3 regions of the Streptomyces sp. CB09001 genome follow, and region 3 is predicted to be linked to each of the others. Evidence: riboswitches for the same ligand, from Rfam matches in the RefSeq annotation. Region 3 holds a riboswitch; each other region holds the start of a gene.

Region 1 (4,140 bases), 1.7 Mb from region 3:
CTGACCGCGACCTGCTCCTTGCGCAGGGACAACCGCTTGCGCATGTCCACGGGCAGGCGCTCCTCGCCCTTGGTGAGCCGGGGGCCGGTGGCGGCCGGCGCCGGGGCCGAGGCCGGTGGCGGCGGCGGTACGGCCGTCGTCGGCCGGGCGGGCACCGGAGGAGCCGTCGGCGGGACGGTGGCCGGGGTGGCGGGCCCCGTCGGGGGAGCCTCGTCGTCGACGGTGATGCCGAAGTCGGTCGCCAGCCCCGCGAGCCCGGAGGCGTAGCCCTGCCCGACCGCACGGAATTTCCACGCCCCCTGGCGCCGGTACAACTCGCCGCCGACCAGCGCGGTCTCCGTACCGGCCGTGATGTCGAACCGGGCCAGTTCGGTACCGCTCGTGGCGTCCAGCAGCCGCAGCGACAGCCCCGGGACCCGGCCGAAGGTGCCGCCGTCCGCCGAGGCGCACAGGACGATGCGTTCGACCGCCGACTCGACCGCACTCAGATCCACTTCGACGGCATCGGTCGTGACACCCGCCTCCGTGCCGGGGCCGACCCGCTTGCCCAGGTGGCCCACCGCGCCGGACGTGTGACGGGGTTGGTTGTAGAAGACGAAGTCACCGTCGTCCCGCACCCGTCCGGCCGAGGTGAGCAGCAGGGCGGAGGCGTCGACCTCGGGGACGCCCGGTCCCGGGGACCACACGAGTTCGGCGCGCACCGCGGGGGAGTCGACGGCGACGTTGGCACCCTTGCTCAGGGAGGTGGCTGTCATGCGCCCAGTCTGCCGAGCAGGGCCCCTCCGCGGGGAGAGGGCCGACCCTGCGGCCTGTCCCCCTCCCCACGCGGGTGCACTCAGTCCGCGATCGGCAGGTACACGCGGTTGCCCGCCGCCGCGAACTCCTTCGACTTCTGCGCCATGCCCTCCTCGATCTCGCCCTTGCTGCCCCCGTGCTCCCGGCGAATGTCCTGCGAGATCTTCATCGAGCAGAACTTGGGCCCGCACATGGAACAGAAGTGAGCGGTCTTGGCGGGCTCGGCCGGCAGTGTCTCGTCGTGGAACTCCCGGGCCGTGTCCGGGTCGAGGGCCAGGTTGAACTGGTCCTCCCACCGGAACTCGAACCGGGCGTCCGACAGCGCGTCGTCCCACTCCTGTGCACCTGGGTGACCCTTGGCGAGGTCGGCGGCATGGGCGGCGATCTTGTAGGTGATGACGCCGGTCTTGACGTCGTCACGGTTGGGCAGGCCCAGGTGTTCCTTGGGCGTGACGTAGCAGAGCATGGCCGTGCCCCACCAGGCGATCATCGCGGCACCGATGCCGGAGGTGATGTGGTCGTACGCCGGCGCGACGTCCGTCGTCAGCGGGCCGAGCGTATAGAACGGAGCTTCATCGCAGATCTCCTGCTGAAGGTCGATGTTCTCCTTGATCTTGTGCATCGGGACATGTCCCGGGCCCTCGATCATGGTCTGTACGTTGCAACGCTTGGCGATCCGGTTGAGTTCCCCGAGCGTGCGCAACTCGGCGAACTGCGCCTCGTCGTTGGCGTCCGCGATCGACCCCGGACGCAGACCGTCGCCGAGGGAGTAGGTGACGTCGTAGGCGGCGAGGATCTCGCAGAGTTCCTCGAAGTTCTCGTAGAGGAACGACTCCTTGTGGTGCGCCAGGCACCACGCCGCCATGATCGATCCGCCGCGCGAGACGATGCCGGTCTTGCGGTTCGCGGTCAGGGGGACGTACGGCAGGCGCACGCCCGCGTGGACCGTCATGTAGTCCACACCCTGCTCGGCCTGTTCGATGACGGTGTCCTTGTAGATCTCCCAGGTCAGCTCCTCGGCACGGCCGTCGACCTTCTCCAGGGCCTGGTAGAGCGGCACGGTTCCGATGGGAACGGGGGAGTTGCGCAGGACCCACTCGCGGGTGGTGTGGATGTTGCGGCCGGTGGAGAGGTCCATGACCGTGTCCGCACCCCACCGGGTCGCCCAGGTCATCTTGTCCACCTCCTCCTCGATGGAGGACGTCACGGCCGAGTTGCCGATGTTGGCGTTGACCTTCACCAGGAACCGCTTGCCGATGATCATCGGCTCGATCTCGGGGTGGTTGACGTTGGCGGGCAGCACGGCACGTCCCGCGGCGATCTCCTCGCGGACCACCTCCGGGGAGACGTTCTCCCGGACGGCCACGTACTCCATCTCCGGCGTGATCTCGCCCCGTCGCGCGTAGGCGAGCTGCGTGACCGCGCTGCCGTCCCGGCCCCGGCGCGGCTGGCGCGGGCGTCCGGGGAAGACGGCATCGAGGTTGCGCAGGCCGCCGCGCGGCGAGGTGTGCTTGAGTCCGTCGTCCTCGGGACGGACGGGACGGCCCGCGTACTCCTCGGTGTCGCCGCGAGCGATGATCCAGTTCTCCCGCAGTGGCGCCAGTCCCCTGCGGACATCGGTGTCGACGAGTGGATCCGTGTACGGGCCCGAGGTGTCGTACAGCGTGACCGACTGCCCGTTGGTGAGGTGCACCTGACGGACCGGCACCCGCAGATCGGGGCGCGATCCCTCGACGTACGCCTTGTGCCAGCCGATGGACTTTCCGGCCTCCGTGGTCTCCGCGGTGTCCTCCTGTGCGGAGTCCTGCGTGGAGTCCTGCGTCGAGTGCTGTGCGGTGCTCTGTGCGGAGGCAGGCGTGCGTGCGTCCTTGATGGTCATGAGACCTACTCCCTACGCCGGCATTACCCGGTAACAGGTTCGGCGGTCGACGCAGCGGCTTCCGTCTGTCGACGCTTCGTGGGATACGTCACTCGACTTCGGTGACGTTTCCCGTGAAACATCGCTGGAACGGAGGTCAGCGCCCTCTCAGCCCGGTGCTCCGAGCTCCCGCGTGTACAAAGGTGCCTCCACGCTAGCCCCCATTCGGGCGCGGTGAACAGAGGGCCCCCCTCGTTCTTGCGATGATCGGGCGGTGACCACACCGCAGCATCCCTCCTTCCCGCCGCGCCGGCCCCGCCGGGGACCGAACGCCGAAGAGGGCGACGGCCGGGCAGCCGGCCACGTCCCCGGCGTCGCTGACGACGTGAACGCCGGCAGACATGAGGCGGGTTACGGGCACGATGCGGACCATGGACACGGCGCGGGCGGTGGACACGGCGCGGGCGGCGGGCACGGCGCGGGCGACGGACACGGCGGCGGGCACGGGCACTCGCACGGGCACGGACCGGCGGCTCCCGTCTCCCGGCATCTGCGGAAGGTCATCGCCGCGATCCTGATCCCCTTCACCGCGGCCGTACTGGTCGGGTTGGCGGTGCTGTGGCCGGGCGGCGCACCGCCGCACGAGCGCACCGGCGTCGGCTTCGACCGGCAGACGCAGCAGGCCACGGTCACCAAGGTGGTCGAACTGAGCTGCCAGTCCGTCAACGCCTCGGGCGGTGTCCCGACCGGCGACACATCCACCGCCGAGGGTTCCTCCGCGGTGCAGCAGGCGAAGGGCGACTGCAAACGGGCGACCATCCGCGTCGACACCGGCGACGACAAGGGCCGCACGTTCGACGAGATCGTGCAGCCGGACCAGTCACGGCAGTTGCACGAGGGGCAGGAGGTGGTGGTCGCCTACGAGCCCTCCGCGCCGAAGGACCTGCAGTACTCGGTGACCGACATCAACCGCAGGCTCCCCCTGGCCCTGCTCGCCGGCATCTTCGCCCTCGCCGTCGTGGTCGTCGGACGACTGCGCGGACTCATGGCGCTGGTTTCGCTGGCCATCAGCTTCCTGCTGCTGAACTTCTTCATCCTGCCCGCCATCCTGCAGGGCTCGAACCCCCTGGTCGTGGCGGTGATCGGGTCCAGCGCCATCATGCTGATCGCGTTGTACCTGTGCCACGGACTGTCGGCCCGCACCTCCGTGGCGGTGCTCGGCACCCTGATCTCGCTGCTGCTGATCGGCGTGCTCGGGTCGCTCTTCATCGGCTGGGCCGCGCTCACCGGCAACACGGACGACAACACCGGCCTCATCCACGGCCTGTACCCGTCCATCGACATGAGTGGTCTGCTGCTCGCCGGGGTCATCATCGGTTCGCTCGGTGTCCTCGACGACGTGACGGTCACCCAGACCTCGGCGGTGTGGGAACTGCACGAGGCCAACCCGACGATGGGCTGGCGCGGTCTGTACCGCGCGGGCATCC
Region 2 (4,140 bases), 3.8 Mb from region 3:
ATGGTGGCGTACGGGCACGGCGCCCGGCGTGCGTGGCCCGCACGCCGGGCGGTGTGGCGGATCGGTGGTGCCGGATCGGTGATGGGGTCAGACGGCGAGCGCCTGGGCGCGGCGCTTCACCTCCGTACCGCGATTCTCACTGAGCGCCTGGGCGGGGGTGCCCGGCAGGCTCGGGTCGGGCGTGAAGAGCCACTCCAGCATCTCCTCGGCCGTGAAGCCGTCGTCCCGCAGCAGCGTCAGGGTCCCGACCAGGCCCTTGACGACCTTGTCCTCGTCGATGAAGGCCGCGGGGATGTGCAGCGCGCGGTTCTCACCGCGGCGTACGGCGATGAGCTGGCCCTCCTTGATCAGCTGGCGTACCCGGGTCACCTCGACGCCGAGCATCTCGGCGATGTCGGGAACGGTGAGCCAGGCGGGCACGAGAGCATCGGTCTTTGCGTCAATCTCGGTCACGCCTCCAGCCTGCCACCTGGCACTGACAGTCGGAAACCTGGCTACGCCGTGGCCGCCGTCGCCGCCTTCAGCGGCTTCGCCGGGTCGGCCAGCAGGTCCGGGTCCATCGGCGTACCCGCCTGGATCAGGCGCCTGCCCTGCGCCAGGTCGCGGGGGCGGCCCACCGCGAGCAGGGCGACCAGGCGGCCCTCGCGCAGCCAGCAGACCGTCCACGCCGGGCTCGCGGGGTCGCCGCGCCACACGGTGGTGTCGGCGGCGGTGTGGTGACCGGCGTACTGGACGAAGCGGCCGAACTGCTCGGACCAGAAGTAGGGCACCGGATCGTAGGCCGCCGGGGCCTCGCCGCCCGGGGAGCCGACGATGTCGGCGGCGACCGCGCGCGGGCCCTGGAGGGCGTTGTCCCAGTGGTGCACCAGCAGCCGCTCGCCGTAGCGGGCGGAGGGGAAGGAGGCGCAGTCGCCGACCGCGTGGACGTCCGGCGCGGAGGTGCGCAGGCGGTCGTCGGCCAGGACCTCGCCGTGCGCACCGAGGGCGATGCCGGACGCGGCGAGCCAGCCGGTGGCCGGGCGGGCGCCGATGCCGACGACGACCGCGTCGGCGGTCAGCCGGGTTCCGTCGTCGAGCACGACCCGGCCGGACTCGCCGGGGCCGCCGGACTCGACGCGCGCCACGCGCGCGCGGGTGCGCAGTTCCGCCCCGGCGTCCGCGTACCAGCCGGTCATCGGCGCGGCGACCTCGGCGGGCAGCGCGTCGGCCAGCGGCCGGTCGGCGGCCTCCACCACGGTCACCGCGCAGCCCGCCTCGCGCGCGGCGGTGGCGAACTCGGCGCCGATCCAGCCCGCGCCGACGACCACGACGTCATGCTGCCGGGCGAGCACCGGCCGCAGCCGTTCCGCGTCGTCCAGGGTGCGCAGCAGGTGCACGCCGGGCACGCCCTCGGCGCCGGGGAGCCGGACCGGTTCGGCGCCGGTCGCAAGGACGAGGACGTCGTACGGCACGGGCCCCTCGGAGGTGTCCAGGACGTGCTCCGCGGGGCGGACGCCCAGGGCCTCGCAGCCCAGCCGCAGGGTGATGCCGAGCGCCTCGAAGTCGACGTCGAAGGCGGAGCCCTCCGCGGTGCCGAGCAGGACGGCCTTGGACAGCGGGGGACGGTCGTACGGCTGGTGCGGCTCCGCACCGATCAGGGTCACCGGGCCGGCGAAGCCCTGTTCCCGCAGGGCGACCGCGGTTTGTACGCCCGCCATCCCGGCGCCCACCACGACCGCGCGGCGCTCCGCGTCCGCCGCCGGTCCCTGTCCCCGTTCCCGCGTCTGCTCGCTCACCTGATCACCATAGACACCCGGCGTTTCGCCGGTCGGTGCCCGTGCGCGGTGAGCTGCTCCACCACGCTGGTCCCGCTGCCCGGCTGCGACTCCCACTCCCAGGTCTCGTCCAGTCGCACGCGCCCGTCCGGCAGTTCGACGACGGTGGAGACGCAGTGCCCCGACGACGTGCTGCCGTCGGTCTTGAGCTGCACGTACCGGAAGTCGAGGCGGTCGCCCTCCCGGGTGCCCACCAGCCGCCCGCGGACGACGTCACCCCCCTCGTACTCGGCCCACACGGCGCCGTCCTGCTCGTGGTAGGTGAACCGGGTCCGGGTGCCCACCTGGCCGGGCGCCTGGTCGGCGACGGGGGCGAGGACGAGACCGTCGAGTGAACGCGCCACGGGTGGAGGCTCCCTTACACGTGCGTTGCGCTGCGGGCTAGGGTGGCCAACGTAAGGCACTCGCGGGAGCCCGGACGCACCGGGCTGAGAGGGAGGCTGGCGGCCTCCGACCGTACGAACCTGATCCGGGTCATGCCGGCGAAGGGAGGGGCTGGACGCCCATGTCGTCTCCGTTGTCGTCTCCATCACACACACCTCCGCACACGCCTCGTACGCCTCGCACACCCGACGTGCTCGTCGTCGGCGGCGGCATCATCGGCCTCGTCACCGCCTGGCGGGCCGCGCGGCGCGGGCTGGTCACCGCGCTCGTGGATCCCGAGCCCGGCGGCGGGGCGGCCCAGGTGGCGGCCGGGATGCTGGCCGCCGTCACGGAGCTGCACTACGGCGAGGAGACGCTGCTCGCGCTGAACCTCGCCTCGGCCCGCCGCTACCCGGAGTTCGCGGCCGAGCTGACCGAGCTGACCGGTCACGACCTCGGCTACCGGCGCTGCGGCACCCTCGCCGTCGCGCTGGACGCCGACGACCGCGCCCACCTGCGCGAACTGCACGCGCTCCAGCAGCGCTCCGGCCTGGAGTCCGAGTGGCTGTCGGGGCGCGAGTGCCGACGTCTGGAGCCGATGCTCGCGCCGGGCGTGCGCGGGGGGCTCCGGGTGGACGGCGACCACCAGATCGACCCCCGCCGCCTCGCCCACGCGCTGGTGGCCGCCTGTGAACACGCGGGCGTGGTCTTCCACCGGGTGTGGGCCGAGCGGCTCACCGTCGGACGCGGGGAGCGGGCCACGGGCGTCGTCACCGCCGACGGCACCGCCCTGGAGGCCGGGCAGGTGGTGCTGGCCGGGGGCAGCCTGAGCGGGCGGCTCGACGGCGTGCCGGAGGCCGTACTGCCGCCGGTGCGGCCGGTGAAGGGGCAGGTACTGCGGCTGACCATGCCGCGGACGCCCGGGCCGCTGCTGAACCGGACCGTGCGCGCCGTGGTGCGCGGCAACCACGTCTACCTGGTGCCCCGGGAGAGCGGCGAACTGGTCGTCGGCGCCACCAGCGAGGAGCTGGGCTGGGACACGACGGTCACCGCGGGCGGTGTCTACGAGCTGCTGCGCGACGCGCACGAGCTGGTCCCCGGCATCACGGAGCTGCCCCTGACGGAGACCCGCGCGGGTCTGCGCCCAGGTTCCCCGGACAACGCGCCGCTGCTCGGCCCGACCGCGCTGGACGGCCTGCTGCTGGCCACCGGTCACCACCGCAACGGCGTCCTGCTCACCCCCGTCACCGGCGACGTCATGGCGGACGCCCTGACCGGCGGGGAGCTGCCGGAGGAGGCCCGTCCCTTCAGCCCGCGGCGCTTCAGTGCCGCCCCCGCACTCTCGGAGCAGCCCGCATGAACATCTCCGTCAACGGCGAGCCGCGCGAGGTGGCTCCCGGCACCGCCCTGGACGCGCTGGTGGGCACGCTCACCGCGGCCCCGTCCGGAGTGGCCGCCGCCCTGAACGAGACCGTGGTCCCGCGCGCGGTGTGGTCCGCCACCGCCCTGGCCGACGGCGACCGTGTCGAGATCCTCACCGCCGTCCAAGGAGGCTGACCATGGCCGACGATCCCTTCGTCCTCGGCGGCACGACGTACGCGTCCCGCCTGATCATGGGTACGGGCGGGGCGCCCAGCCTGGACGTGCTGGAGCGCGCGCTGGTGGCCTCCGGGACGGAACTGACGACCGTCGCGATGCGCCGGGTGAACGCCTCGGTGCACGGCTCGGTGCTGTCCGTGCTGGAGCGGCTCGGCATCCGGGTGCTGCCGAACACGGCAGGCTGCTTCACCGCCGGGGAGGCGGTACTCACCGCCCGCCTGGCGCGCGAGGCGCTCGGCACGGACCTGGTCAAGCTGGAGGTCGTCGCCGACGAGCGCACCCTGCTGCCGGACCCGGTCGAGCTGCTGGACGCGGCGGAGACGCTGGTCGACGACGGGTTCACCGTACTGCCGTACACCAACGA
Region 3 (4,140 bases):
GACCTGGGTGCGGCGATAGGGGTCGGCGTCGGCCTCGGCGTGGTGATCGTCGCGTCGCTGTTCGTCGTCAAGGCGGTCTTCGTCGGTGTGATCGCGGTCGCCGTCGTGGTGGGTCTGTGGGAGCTGACCAAGCGGCTGGAGGAGCGCAAGGGCATCAAGGCGCCCCTCGTACCGCTCGCGATCGGCGGCGCCGCGATGGTGGTCGCCGGCTACGCGCGCGGCGCCGAGGGCGCGTGGGTCGCCATGGCCCTCACCGCGCTCGCGGTCCTGGTCTGGCGGATGACGGAGCCGCCGGAGGGTTACCTCAAGGACGTCACGGCGGGCCTCTTCGCCGCGTTCTACGTGCCGTTCCTGGCCACGTTCGTCGCCATGATGCTGGCGGCGGACGACGGCGCCTGGCGCGTCCTGGTCTTCCTGATACTGACGGTCGTCAGCGACACCGGGGCCTACGCCGTCGGATGGCGCTTCGGCAGGAAGAAGCTCGCCCCGCGCATCAGCCCCGGCAAGACCCGCGAGGGCCTGCTGGGAGCGGTCGCGTTCGCCATGGCGGCGGGTGCGCTGTGCATGCAGTTCCTGATCGACGACGGCGCCTGGTGGCAGGGCCTGCTGCTCGGCCTCGTGGTCGCCGTCAGCGCCACGCTGGGCGACCTCGGCGAGTCCATGATCAAGCGGGACCTCGGCATCAAGGACATGGGCACCCTCCTGCCGGGCCACGGCGGCATCATGGACCGCCTGGACTCGCTGCTGCCGACGGCACCGGTGGTGTGGCTGCTGCTGGTGATCTTCGTGGGGTCGGGGTGACCGACACGACTTCGGTGAACGGCCTCCGCCTGCACAGGCGGGGGCCGTTCCCATGTGGCCCTGCCCAGTGATCGTCTAAAGTTCCGCCATGGCGCAGGCGAGGCGGGGCGACGACGGCAGATACCACGGCGATCTGCCCTGCGTGTGGTGCCGGGCCCTCCTCGACCAGAAGGGCCGGCGCAGGGTGCGCCGCTACTGCGGTCCGTGGCACCGCACAAAGCAGTACGTCACCACGGTCGTCGCCTTGGTCGCGGGCCTGTTCTGAGCCGCTCGGGTCACCCTTGTCGATCTGCGACACTGGTACAGCCATGCCTAAGCCCGGAGAACTCACATTCGTCGCGCCGCGCGGAGTCAAGAAGCCGCCGCGGCACCTTGCCGACCTCACGCCTGCCGAGCGCAAGGAGGCTGTCGCCGCGATCGGTGAGAAGCCGTTCCGTGCGAAGCAGCTCTCGCAGCACTACTTCGCGCGGTACGCGCACGCCCCCGAGCAGTGGACCGACATCCCCGCCGGTTCGCGCGAGGGGCTGCGGGAAGCGTTGCTGCCCGAGCTGATGACGGTCGTGCGGCACCTGTCGACCGACCAGGGGACCACGCGCAAGACGCTGTGGAAGCTGTTCGACGGGACGCTCGTCGAGTCGGTGCTCATGCGCTACCCGGACCGGGTGACCATGTGCATCAGCTCCCAGGCGGGCTGCGGGATGAACTGCCCGTTCTGCGCCACCGGCCAGGCCGGCCTGGACCGCAACCTGTCGACCGCCGAGATCGTGCACCAGATCGTGGACGGCATGCGGGCGCTCAGGGACGGCGAGGTCCCGGGAGGCCCCGCGCGGCTCAGCAACATCGTGTTCATGGGCATGGGCGAGCCCCTCGCCAACTACAACCGGGTCGTGGGCGCCATCCGCCGGCTCACCGACCCCGAGCCCGACGGGCTGGGGCTCTCCCAGCGCGGCATCACCGTCTCCACGGTCGGTCTCGTCCCCGCGATCCACCGCTTCACCGGCGAGGGCTTCAAGTGCCGGCTCGCCATCTCGCTGCACGCCCCCGACGACGAGCTGCGCGACACCCTCGTCCCCGTCAACACGCGGTGGAAGGTGCGCGAGGTGCTGGACGCCGGGTTCGAGTACGCGGCGAAGTCCGGGCGCCGGCTGTCCATCGAGTACGCCCTGATCCGCGACATCAACGACCAGGCCTGGCGCGGCGACCGGCTCGGGCGGCTGCTCAAGGGCAGGCCCGTGCACGTCAACCTGATCCCGCTCAACCCGACGCCCGGCTCCAAGTGGACCGCGTCCCGGCCCGAGGACGAGAAGGCGTTCGTGGAGGCCATCGCGGCGCACGGTGTGCCGGTGACGATCCGGGACACCCGTGGGCAGGAGATCGACGGGGCGTGTGGTCAGCTCGCCGCGAGCGAGCGGTAACCTGACCGGCGGGAGTATCAGTAGTACATCCAGTACATCGTCAAAGCCATCACATCTTCATATTCCGACAGGGGAGCGCCACAGCGCTGAGAGTGCGGCACCGGCCGCAGACCCTCCGAACCTGGCCCAGGTCATTCTGGGTAGGGAGATCGGTCACCACTCGAGCTGTTGCGCCCTGCCCGGGACCCTCGCCAGGGGTTCCGGGCGGGGCCGCGTCTTCTCCTGGTCACCCAGGAGGAATTCAGTGAGCATCACCAAGAAGGGCGTCACCAAGAAGGGCGTCACCAAGAAGGTCAGTGTCCTGGCCGTCGGGCTCGGCATGGTCGGCACGCTGGCCGCCTGCGGGTCCTCGTCCGACGACGGCGGCGACGGCAGCGGCTCCGGCGGCTCCAAGACCGTGACCCTGGTCAGCCACGACTCGTGGGCCGCGTCCAAGGACGTGATCGCCGCCTTCGAGAAGAACTCCGGCTACAAGGTCAAGGTCCTGGAGGACGGCGACGCCGGACAGGCCGTCAACAAGGCCATCCTCACCAAGGACAACCCGCAGGGCGACGTCTTCTTCGGCGTCGACAACACCCTGCTCTCCCGCGCCCTCGACAACGGCCTGTTCCAGCCGTACGAGGCCAAGGGCTCCGACCTCGTCCTGCCCGAGTACCGGGCCGACCGGGACAAGCACCGGGTCACGCCCGTCGACACCGGCGACATCTGCGTCAACTACGACAAGGCGTACTTCGCCGAGCACGGGCTGACCCCGCCCAAGACCCTCGACGACCTGGTCAAGCCCGAGTACAAGGACCTGCTCGTCACCGAGAACGCGGGCAGCTCCTCGCCCGGCCTCGGCTTCCTGCTCGGCACCGCCGCCAAGTACGGCGACGCGGGCTGGGAGGGCTACTGGAAGAAGCTCAAGTCGAACGGCGTCAAGGTCGTCGACAGCTGGGAGCAGGCGTACAACGAGGAGTTCTCCGGCTCGGCCGGCGGCAAGAAGGCCAAGGGCGACCGTCCGCTCGTCGTGTCCTACGCCTCCTCCCCGCCCGTCGAGGTCGTCTACGCCGACCCGCAGCCGGCCACCGCCCCCACGGGCGTCGCCGACGGCACCTGCTTCCGGCAGGTCGAGTACGCGGGTCTGCTCAGCAACGCGAAGAACCCCGAGGGCGGCAAGGCGCTCCTGGACTTCCTGCTGAGCGAGTCCTTCCAGGAGGACATGCCGCTGAACATGTTTGTCTACCCGGTGCGGGAGGGCGCGCAGGTCCCCGAGGTGTTCTCGAAGTTCGGGCCGCAGGCGAAGGACCCGCAGACCCTCGACCCGGTGAAGATCGCCGACAACCGCGACCAGTGGGTCAAGTCGTGGACCTCGCTCGTACTGAAGTAGGGCACGAAGGGACGCAGCCGGTGAAGCAGGCGGTGCGGCCGGCGCGGACCGCGCGCGGGAGCGTGGCTCGGCTCGGCCTCATGGCCCTGCCCGTCGCGTTCTTCGCGGTCTTCTTCGCCTACCCCGTCGCCGCCATCGTCGCGCGCGGCCTCGAGGTCGACGGGGTCTGGCAGCTCGGTCGGATCGGGGACGTGCTCGCACAGTCCGACGTGCGGCACGTGCTGTGGTTCACCACCTGGCAGGCGCTGGCGTCCACCGGTCTCACGCTGCTGGTCGCGCTGCCCGGCGCGTACGTCTTCGCCCGCTTCGACTTCCCCGGCAAGCAGGTCCTGCGGGCCGTGGTGACCGTGCCGTTCGTGCTGCCGACGGTCGTCGTCGGTACGGCGTTCCTGGCGCTGGTCGGGCGCGGCGGGCTGCTCGACGAGCTGTGGGGTATGCGCCTGGACACCACGGTGTGGGCGATCCTGCTCGCGCACGTCTTCTTCAACTACGCCGTGGTCGTCCGCACCGTCGGCGGACTGTGGTCGCAGCTCGACCCGCGGCAGGAGGAGGCCG

The links. Region 3 has a riboswitch for thiamine pyrophosphate ahead of C4J65_RS25165 (thiamine ABC transporter substrate-binding protein). Riboswitches for the same ligand answer to the same signal wherever they lie in the genome.
Region 1: another riboswitch for thiamine pyrophosphate. It lies ahead of thiC (phosphomethylpyrimidine synthase ThiC); the one in region 3 lies ahead of C4J65_RS25165 (thiamine ABC transporter substrate-binding protein).
Region 2: another riboswitch for thiamine pyrophosphate. It lies ahead of thiO (glycine oxidase ThiO); the one in region 3 lies ahead of C4J65_RS25165 (thiamine ABC transporter substrate-binding protein).

What each region holds. Positions count from the first base shown of each region.
Region 1 covers NZ_CP026730.1:3,629,998-3,634,137, reverse strand. The annotation lists gene C4J65_RS16720 (VWA domain-containing protein) at 1-755, opposite strand, end outside; gene thiC (phosphomethylpyrimidine synthase ThiC) at 836-2,674, opposite strand; TPP riboswitch at 2,667-2,856, opposite strand; gene C4J65_RS16710 (YibE/F family protein) at 2,928-4,140, shown strand, end outside.
Region 2 covers NZ_CP026730.1:1,579,411-1,583,550, forward strand. The annotation lists gene C4J65_RS07400 (Rv2175c family DNA-binding protein) at 88-453, opposite strand; gene C4J65_RS07405 (FAD-dependent oxidoreductase) at 495-1,775, opposite strand; gene C4J65_RS07410 (hypothetical protein) at 1,772-2,158, opposite strand; TPP riboswitch at 2,211-2,322, shown strand; gene thiO (glycine oxidase ThiO) at 2,320-3,537, shown strand; gene thiS (sulfur carrier protein ThiS) at 3,534-3,734, shown strand; gene C4J65_RS07425 (thiazole synthase) at 3,737-4,140, shown strand, end outside.
Region 3 covers NZ_CP026730.1:5,367,110-5,371,249, forward strand. The annotation lists gene C4J65_RS25155 (phosphatidate cytidylyltransferase) at 1-801, shown strand, start outside; gene C4J65_RS36155 (hypothetical protein) at 890-1,066, shown strand; gene rlmN (23S rRNA (adenine(2503)-C(2))-methyltransferase RlmN) at 1,110-2,216, shown strand; TPP riboswitch at 2,276-2,381, shown strand; gene C4J65_RS25165 (thiamine ABC transporter substrate-binding protein) at 2,536-3,585, shown strand; gene C4J65_RS25170 (iron ABC transporter permease) at 3,666-4,140, shown strand, end outside.